One region of the Geodermatophilus sp. SYSU D00708 genome, then DNA from elsewhere that is predicted to be linked to it. Evidence: riboswitches for the same ligand, from Rfam matches in the RefSeq annotation. Region 1 holds a riboswitch; the other holds the start of a gene.

Region 1 (4,738 bases):
ACGACCAGGGAGTCCGGCGGCCGCCGGGCCAGCAGCGACGCGACGAAGGTCTGGATGCCGCCCTGCCGCGGGGGGAAGTCGTTGGTGACGACGAGCGTCCTCACCCGGCCTCCTGCAGGCGCTGCCAGTCCTCGGCGAACGCCACCCGCTGCGGCCCGGTGGGGTGCGAGCCGAAGAACCACTGCCAGGCCGCGGGCGGGTCGGGGTCGGAGAGGTTGCTGGCGGCGAGCCGGTCCTGCATGGCGACGAAGGCGTCGGCGTCCCCGGTGAGGTCGAGCGCGTGCAGGTCGGCGCGGGCCTCGACGTGCCGGGAGACCAGGTTCTGCACCGGCGTGGCGACCAGCGAGCCCACGGCCACCAGCAGCAGGGCCAGCGGGACCACCCGCGGGTCGCCGGGGCCGTCCACCCCCGCCAGGCGCAGCAGCGGGGTCCACGACAGCAGCCAGCCCAGCGCCGCGACCGAGGCGGCCGCGCCGAGCGCGCCCATCAGCGTGCCGGTGAGGACGTCGTCGGCGCTGACGTGGCCGAGCTCGTGGGCCACGATCGACTCGATCTCGGCGTCGGGGAGCTGGTCGAGCACCGTGTCGTACACGACGATCCGCCGGGTCGAGCCGAAGCCGGAGACGTAGGCGTTGAGCGCCGTGGTCCGCCGGGAGGCGTCGGCGACGAGCACGTCCGCGACCGGGGTGCCGTTCTCCTCCGCCAGCTCGAGCAGGTCGGTGCGCAGCTGCCCGGCCGGGAGCGGGTCGAACCGGTTGAACGCCGGCTCGATGAGCACCGGGTAGAGGAAGGACCCGACGACGACGAACCCGGCCGCGACCAGCGCCGCCCAGGCCCACCAGGTGCCGGGGGCGTGCCGGGCCAGCCACACCAGCGCGAGCAGGACCCCTGCGGTGACCGCGGCCGAGATCGCGGTGGAGACGGCGACGTCGCGGAACCACAGCGCCCAGCTGCGGGTGGACAGCCCGTACCGGTGCCGCACCGTCTCCCCGTACGCGGCGAACGCGAGGGTGACCAGGCGGCCGGCCACCACGAGGGCGACCGTGCCGAGCAGCACCTGCCAGGCCCAGCCGCCGCCCAGCGGCCGGGCGACCGCGGTCACCAGCCCGCGGCCCAGCGGGGTCAGCGCCAGGACCGCGGACGCCACGAGGCTCAGCACCAGGGAGGCGAGGGAGGCCGGCCGGAGGGACGCGGCGAAGGACTCCGCCCGCTCGGCGACCCCCGGCGGCAGGCCCGCCCCCGGGCGGACCGGTGTGCGTCCCCCGGGCGGGTCGGGCAGCAGCGTCCACGGCGTCCGGACGACGATGACGACGACGAGCGCCACCCCGAGGACCACCGCGACCAGCAGCGCGGCCCGGCGGGCGCTCACCCGGCCGATCCTAGGAGGACCACCTGCCCCCCACCGTGTAAGGACCCCGTCCTCCTCACCCTTCGCCAGCTCAGGGCGGGACCCGGGACGGGGCCGGCGGCGGCCCGGCAGGGGGCCGCGGGGGTCCGGGGCGGGGCGCCAGCTGGCCCCGACAGGGGGCCGGACGCGCGTCGGGCCGGTGACCTCCGGGAGGTCACCGGCCCGCTGCCCTGCCGCCGGTCGCTAGGCGATGCGGCGCATGGCGGTGATGCCGCCCATCGAGTCCACGCCGACCACCTTGACCGGCTGGCCCGACGTGGAGGCGTGCACCATCTGGCCGTTGCCGATGTACATCGCCACGTGGCTGACCGGGCTGTAGTAGAAGATCAGGTCGCCCGGCTGCAGGTCGGCGCGGGACACCGCGCGGCCCATCGTCGACTGCATGCGGCTGGAGTGCGGCAGGCTGATCCCCGCCGCGGCGTACGCGTACTGGGTCAGGCCGGAGCAGTCGAAGGCGTTCGGCCCACCGGCGCCCCAGACGTAGGGGTCCCCGACCTGGGCGAGCGCGGTGTCGACGGCGGCCTGGGCCGAACCGCTGGCGGCGGGCGCCGGCGCGGGCGCGGCCACGGCCTGGCCGGCGTGGGCCGTGACGACCTCCTGCTGCTGCGGAGCCGACAGCGCCGCGTACTGCGCCTGGTAGTCGGCGATGTCCGCCTCGAGCTGCGCCTGGCGGGCGGTGACGTCGTCCAGGGTCGCCTGCGCCTGGACCCGGGCGGCGTCGGCCTCCTGCTGGGCCCGCTCGGCCGCGGCGGCGCTCTCGGCCACGTCGGCCAGGACGTCGTTGGTGTGGCCGGCGATCGCGTCGAGGGTGGCCAGCGACGACACGAAGTCCTCGGGCGAGTCGCTGGTCAACAGCAGGTCCAGCTCGTGCATCCCGTCACCGCTGGTGAACGCGGTGCGGGCGACCTGGCGGATCTGGCCGTCGAGGGCGCCGAGCTGCTCGCGGGCCGCCGCGGCTGCCTGGTCAGCGGCCTCGACCGCGGCCTGCTGCTGGGCCAGCGCCTCGCGGGCGTCGTTGACCTGCTCGGTGACGACCTCGAGGTCGTGTCCGGCCTGTGCGACGAGCTGGGCCGCCTGGGCGGCGCTCGCGGCGCGCTCCGGATCCGCGGCGGCGGTCCCCGGCAGGAGGGTGAGGGCGAGGGTCGCGGTGGCGCCCACGACGAGCCCGCGGCCGAGGCGGCGGGGCAGCGTCGGGCGGCGGAAGGCCACCGGGAGGTCGGAGTGGATCTGGTCGAGCGCATGCCCCAGGGCAGGGCGGGGGGTCGCCACGGTCGGCGGCTCTCCGTTTCTTCCTCAGCAACCGCCTACCGAGTTAGCTGACGGGTTCGGGCTGGGAAGACGTGCCCTATCTCTGCGCGCCGGCGGGCCGGCGCGTGTGCCCCGGCGGACCGGCGCACGCGAGAACTCACCCCAGTGCTGCGGTGGGTCCCCGGTTCCCCCTCGGCGCCACGGGGACGCGTCGGGCGATTCGGCGGTGCCCGGCCGAGGTCACCTCTCTGCGGGCGACGACCACCCGGTCGGACCGGCTCACCGTACGGGCGTGATGAAGTTGTGACAAATGGGGCCAGCGGGAACTGTGGGGACATCCACAGGATCGCCCGGCCCGACACGCCGCCGGGATGGACCCCGCGCCCGCCTGCGGGTGACCCGGCCGCACGGGCCGGGTCACCCGGTGCGCCGCCGGCCCCGCCCGGCCCCACCCGACCGCTCTTCCGGCTCGGCCTGGTGCCGCAGCGGCGGCACGAGACCACCCTCGGCCAGGGCCCTCACGGCGCGACGCTCCACCTCGTCGAACTCCACGACGACGCCCGGGCCCGGGACGACGCCGTCCCCGGTCGCGTCCGCGCCGCGCCGCGCGGTCATCGGCACGACGGTCGGGTCCTCGGTCCGCCAGCCCGGCGGCGCCCCCAGCAGCACGGTGACGACGCAGTCGGCACAGCCGGTGCCCCGCACGGTGCAGGTCTCGCAGTCGATCAACATGGCCCACTCCTCACCCGGCCGACCCCGGTCGTGGAGGCCCTCCATGGCCTCGGTCGGTCCGGCTGGCACGGTAGGGACGGCCACCGACAGTTCCGTGCGCCCGCGCGGTGCCCGCCGTCCGCGCGGCGTCCCGGGGCGGTCGCGATCCGGCCGGGACCCGGCGCGCGTCCCCGGGACTGTCACTGGCCCGACCTACCGTCCGCCCCGTGCCGTCCTCCCTTCCCCGGCAGGTGCCGCTCTCCCCCGCCCACCTGGCCGGGACGGCCGCGCGAGCCGCGGCGGGCCTCCCCCGCTACGAGCAGGCCACCATCGACGAGCTGGGCACCCCGCTCGCGGAGGTGACGTTCGTCGTCGTCGACCTGGAGACCACCGGGGGCTCCCCGAAGGACAGCGCGATAACCGAGATCGGCGCGGTGAAGGTCCGCGGCGGCCGGGTCCTCGGAGAGTTCCAGACCCTCGTCGACCCGGGCTGCGCGATCCCGCCCTACATCAGCGTGCTGACCGGCATCACCACGACGATGGTCGCGGCCGCCCCCCGCATCGGCGCGGTGCTGCCCAGCTTCCTGGAGTTCGCCCGGGGTGCCGTCCTCGTCGCCCACAACGCCCCGTTCGACCTGGGCTTCCTCAAGGCGGCCTGCGCGGAGAACGGCATCCCCTGGCCCGCGGCGGCCTCGGTCGACACCGCCGTCCTGGCCCGCCGGCTGCTCACCCGCGACGAGGTGCCCAACTGCAAGCTGGCCACCCTCGCGCCGTTCTTCCGCGCCGACGCCGAACCGTGCCACCGCGCCCTGGCCGACGCCCGCGCCACGGTCGACGTGCTGCACGGCCTCTTCGAGCGGCTGGGTCCCCTCGGCATCACCACGCTGGAGGAGCTCACCACCCTCAGCCGCCAGGTCGACCCGGAGCGGCTGCGCAAGCGCCACCTGGCCGACGCCGTCCCGACCGGCCCGGGGGTCTACGTGTTCCGCGGCCCGCGGGACGAGCCGCTCTACGTCGGGACGTCGAACGACCTGCGCAGCCGGGTGCGCAGCTACTTCACCGCCGCCGAGCAGCGCAGCCGGATCACCGAGATGGTCGCGCTGGCCCGGCGGGTCGACGCGATCCCCTGCGCGCACGACCTCGAGGCCGCCGTCCGGGAGCTGCGGCTCATCGCCGAGCACAAGCCGCGCTACAACCGGCGCTCCCGGTTCCCCGAACGGGCGCTGTGGGTGCGGCTCACCGACGAGCCCTTCCCGCGCCTGTCGGTGGTCCGCCGGGTGCGCCCCGGCGCCGGGGTGTTCCTCGGCCCCTTCCCCGACCGGCGGGCCGCGGACGCCGCCGTCGCCGCCGTCCACGAGTCGCTGCCGCTGC
Region 2 (4,738 bases), on a different contig from region 1:
CCCACCACCCCCGCGACCGCGGCAGCCGCCTCGTGCCCCGTCCGGACGGTGTCGAGGACACCTGCCCCGGCGCGCCAGCCGGCCAGCACCCCGGCGGCGAAGGCGTCCCCGCAGCCGGTGGTGTCCCGCAGTGCCGGGACCGGCGGCACCGGCACCTCCGCGGCACCGGACCGCGTCAGCACCCGCGTCGGCCGCGCTCCGGCGTGCACCAGCACCAGCCCCGGCGTCCACCCCGGCAGGCCGCCGTCCACGCCCAGCACCGCGGCCTCGTCCGCGTCGGCGAACAGCACGTCGGGCCGGAGCCCGGCCAGCAGGTCGGCGTAGCGGCCCCCGCCGAACCGCCGGACCCGCGCCGCGGCCGCCGCGTCCACGCTGACCGGCACGCCGGCCTCGTGCGCCAGCGACGCCGCAGCCCGCAGCGCGTCCGGGAAACGCAGCAGGTCGTAGCCGTCGAGGTGGACGACGGCGGCGTCGGCCACCTCCTCCGCGCGGACGTCGGCCGGCGAGAGGCCGCCCTCCCCGCGGTCGGCCAGCAGCGTCCGCTCGCCGTCCGGGGAGACCAGCACCGTGGTCAGCGGTGTCCGGCCGCGGCGCACCACCGCGACCTCGACCCCGCGGCCGGCCAGCGCGGCGAGCAGCCCGTCGGCCACCGGGTCGGCACCGGCCCAGCCGGCCAGCCGCGCCGGCACGCCCAGCCGGGCGAGGTTCGCCGTCACGTTGGCCGGTGCGCCCCCGGCCGTCGTCGTCCGCACGACCCGCTGCTGCCCGCCGACGACCAGCGGCTCGGAGAGCTCCAGCACCTGGTCGGCCACCAGCTTGCCCAGCGCCACGACCAGGCCGGCGCCGGCGGGGCGGGGCCAGCGGGGTGCGTCCACGGGGAGAGGGTGCCCGAAGCCGTTCGCGGGGAGGTCCCGGCGACGACCGCATCGTGGGACCCTCGGTGTCCCGAGGGGTACCCCGCGCTCCGCCGCCGAGGTGATCGCCCGATGTCCTGGATCGAGCCGCGACGGCTGGCGAGGGCAGTGGGCGGCCTGGCGGTGTGCCTGCTGGCCGGGTGCGCCGCCACAGGCGGCAGCGCGGCCGCGCCGAGCACGGGGACACCGCGCGACTGGGGCGATGCCACGCTCAGCGTGACGTGCGACGAGATCGTCCCGGACGGCTTCCCGGCCGAGCTCGTCGACGGGGTCGCGCGCGTGCCCGCCGACCCGAATCGCAGCCCGTACTACGACCACTACGACGTCCGGCTCCAGGCCGAGGCGCAGGGCGACGTCGACGGGGACGGCGCGCCGGACACGGTCGTCCTGCTGCAGTGCTCCCCGCAGCCGTCCAACGGGATCGTCGAGGAGGTGCAGGTCTTCGCCGCCTCGGGCGACCGGCTCGGCGTCCTGCCCAGCCCGCGCACGCTGCGCGAGGCGACGATCCTGGCGCCGCTGTACGACCCGGCCGGGTTGTCGGTCGAGGACGGCGACGTCGTCGCCCGGATGACGGCCTACGCGCCGGAGGACTCCCACGCCAGCGGCCCGTCGGTGCCGATCACCGTGCGCTGGCACTGGGACGGGCACGGCTTCGTCCGCGTGCCCGGTTGAGCCGGATCAGAGCCAGGCCTCGATCTCGTCGAGCTGCGCGTGGGTGAGCCCGGCCCACAGGTCCGGTGCGACGACGAGCACGTGCGGGTGCGCGGCGAGCCACTCGCCGGTGTCGTCGGCCTGCTCGGCGAGGTCGTCGTCGATCCAGACGATCCGCCGGTCCGGTTCGGCCTCGGCCACCTCGCGGGCCAGGTCGAGCTTCCACCAGCCCGACGCGCCACCCAGCGGTCCGGCGAACCCGGTCGGGGTGGCGCCGTTCCGCTCGTGGGTCCGCAGTCCGCGCGGCAGCCCCATCGGCTCGGCCAGCAGCCGGTCGGCGTCCCCGGCCCACGTGGTCAGCCAGTGGATCTCCACCCGGCCGGACTCGTGCAGCTCGCGCAGCCGCGCGGTGACCGTCGGGTCCCACGACAGCACGAACCCGTTGAACGTGCCCCGCTGCCAGCCCTCGGGCAGGTCCACGCAGGCCGCGTTGAGCACGCCATCGACGTCCAGCAGCAGGATCGGGACGTCGGCCATGTCGGTGCGGTACCCCGCCGGCGGGCCGCGCACCCCGGGCACGCTGCGTCACCGGGCCACGGGCTCACCCACGCGAGCGGGCGACTTCGGCGTCCACCGCGTTCGTCGGCCCCGCTCACGGGTCATGTCCCGTGCTGCACTGATGGTCGGCCGGTGATCCGGCCGCGCACGTTTCGAAGGGGGAGCCGGTGGCCGACCACCTCGAGCCGTACCCGGGGCCGAGCCGGGTCGAGCACTCCACCGCGTGCGACCGGCGCGCCCGCGGCCACGCGCCGCACCCGGTGCACGTCCGGCTGTGCCAGAACGACCCCGCCGAGCACTGGCAGGCGGTGCTCGTCATGGGCGCGGTCGGCGACGTCGTCACCCTGGCCGCCGGCCACGAGTTGCAGCGCTACCGCAACCACGACACCGGCGCCCTCACGGCCAGGGTGCAGGAGCAGGGCCCCGGCGGGTTCCTGAACACCCGCGTCGGGCTGCTGTTCCTGCACTCCTGGCCGGGTGACGCCGGCGCGGTCTTCTCACTCCAGTCGGCCCAGCAGGCCCCCGTGCCCTGCCGGCTGGAGTGAGCGCCCGGGCCGCTCGGGAGAACGGCCCGGGCGCCGCGACTCACGCGACCCGGCGAGCCCCGTTGAAGCCGGGCATCGAGTCGAGGTTGACGACCTTCACCGGCTGGCCGGCCGTGGAGGCGTGCACCATCTGGCCGTTGCCGATGTACATGCCGACGTGCGAGACCGGGCTGTAGAAGAACACCAGGTCACCGGGCCTGAGGTCGGACTTCGCCACCGGGGTGCCGAAGCCGGACTGCGCCCGCGAGGTCCGCGGGATCGAGATGCCGGCCTCGCGGTAGGCGAAGCTGGTCAGCCCCGAGCAGTCGAAGGCGTTGGGGCCGGCGGCGCCCCAGCCGTAGGGGTCGCCCTGCTGGGCCAGGGCGGTGTCGACCGCCTTCTGCGCAGCCCCGTTCGGGGCCGCGACCGGAGCGGCGGCGACGGCGCCGGAGCCGCCGTCACCGGCGTCAGCCGAGGCGGTGGCGGGGGCGAGGGTCACGGCGGCGCCGGCAACAGCGGCGACGGCGATCCCGCGGAACGAGCGACGAGCGAAGGACGTGCGGGCAGTCGTCATCGACGACGGTTCTCCTGTTCTCCACGGCCGCCTACCGGGTTAGCTGACGGGTTCGGACGGGGGAGTCGCCCGGCGCGCGAACGCGCTTCACCCCAGGGATTCGGTGGGTCCCCGGTCCGGGCACGGCGGATGACCGTGTCCGGTTCGGCGTAGTCCGGCCGGTGTCACCACGGTTCGGTGACGAGGGGCCCGGCAGGACCGCGGACGACCGTATGGGGGGTTGCCGGGCGTCGCAGCCCACCGGACGGCCGCGGGACGGCGGCCTGTCCGCATGGCGACACGCCGCCGCGACCACGTGTCACTACGGAGCGCGCGGAAATGTCATGGATGCGTTTTCGCAGGTCACGGCGTCGGGACCAAAGTCGTCCGACCGCGGAGTGTCCGCACGCGCAGTGACGGACGCACTGCGGATGGCGTCCGGAACCCGGGGATTGGCGCGACCGTTGGGCGGGCACGACTGCAGGCAACCGAGAACGAGGAGGGACACCCCATGGCCGGCATGATCCGGAAGCTGGTGGCGTCGGGAATCGCGGCGAAGGTCATCCAGGAGGCCCGCAAGCCGCAGAACCAGGCCAAGATCAAGCAGTTCATCGCGGACTTCCAGGCCAAGCAGGCCGCGAAGAACCGCGGCGGCAAGGGCTACGGCCGCTGAGCCGCCCGCACGCGGCCCCCGCCCGGTCCCGGGCGGGGGCCGCGTGCACCGGGTCGCCGTCCTCGACGACTACCAGTCCGCCGCGGCGGAGTTCGCCGACTGGCCCCGCGTCCCCGCACCGCTGGACGTCGTCACCTTTCCCGACCACCTCGACGACGAGGACGCCGTCGCCGAGCGGCTCGCCCCCCTCGACGTCGTCGTGGCCATGCGCGAGCGCACCCCGTTCCCGCGCAACCTGCTCGACCGCCTGCCGAACCTGCGGCTGCTGGTCACCACCGGCGCGCGCAACGCCGCCATCGACCTGGCCGCCGCCCGCGAGCGCGGCGTCACCTGCGGCACCTACGAGGTTCTACCGGGAGGCCGTCGACGACGTCGCCGCCTTCCTCGCCGGCTCCCCGGTCCGGGTCCTCCGAGCCGACTGACCACCGCCCGTCCCGGGTACCGGGCAGGCATGTCCGAAGGCAACATGACCGGCCGTCCCGCCGGGGGCGTCAACGAACCGACCGACGAGGTCCCGGGCACGCGTCCGCAGGAGGACCTGGTCGGGCCCCCGTCGGAGGCGGAGGAGCCGCGCGCCGCGAAGGGCGGCACCATCGGGACCGAGGACCCCAGCGTCCCGCACAGCTCCAGCCAGCCGCCGCCCGGGGCCACCGGGAGCTGACCTACGGGCGGCCGGCGTGGGGGACGTCGACCTCGGTCGCCACCAGCACCGCCTCGCGCACCGGCGCGCGGTTGTGCTCGTAGAAGTCCGGCGCGCAGCACATCAGCAGCGTGCGGCCGTCGTCCCCGCCGAGCATGCAGGCGTAGACCCCGAGCCCGTCCGGCGCGGCGACCTCGTCGACGACCTGCCCGCCCTCGGCCACCC

What was found. A riboswitch is a leader RNA that binds a small molecule or an ion and turns the genes downstream of it on or off. The one in region 1 is predicted to bind cyclic di-AMP.
Region 2: it holds a riboswitch for cyclic di-AMP, as region 1 does, so the genes downstream of both, ACI79D_RS10040 (C40 family peptidase) here and ACI79D_RS20555 (C40 family peptidase) in region 1, are expected to answer to the same signal.

What each region holds. Positions count from the first base shown of each region.
Region 1 is NZ_JBJGYS010000030.1:9,911-14,648, forward strand. Features, by position in the region: gene ACI79D_RS20545 (glycosyltransferase family 4 protein) at 1-104, opposite strand, end outside; gene ACI79D_RS20550 (M48 family metallopeptidase) at 101-1,369, opposite strand; gene ACI79D_RS20555 (C40 family peptidase) at 1,592-2,677, opposite strand; cyclic di-AMP (ydaO/yuaA leader) riboswitch at 2,694-2,864, opposite strand; gene ACI79D_RS20560 (hypothetical protein) at 3,074-3,388, opposite strand; gene ACI79D_RS20565 (DEDD exonuclease domain-containing protein) at 3,595-4,738, shown strand, end outside.
Region 2 is NZ_JBJGYS010000009.1:75,797-80,534, forward strand. Features, by position in the region: gene ACI79D_RS10020 (carbohydrate kinase family protein) at 1-875, opposite strand, end outside; gene ACI79D_RS10025 (hypothetical protein) at 987-1,586, shown strand; gene ACI79D_RS10030 (HAD domain-containing protein) at 1,593-2,135, opposite strand; gene ACI79D_RS10035 (hypothetical protein) at 2,291-2,668, shown strand; gene ACI79D_RS10040 (C40 family peptidase) at 2,709-3,221, opposite strand; cyclic di-AMP (ydaO/yuaA leader) riboswitch at 3,234-3,381, opposite strand; gene ACI79D_RS10045 (hypothetical protein) at 3,721-3,873, shown strand; gene ACI79D_RS10050 (hypothetical protein) at 3,917-4,534, shown strand; gene ACI79D_RS10055 (SMP-30/gluconolactonase/LRE family protein) at 4,536-4,738, opposite strand, start outside.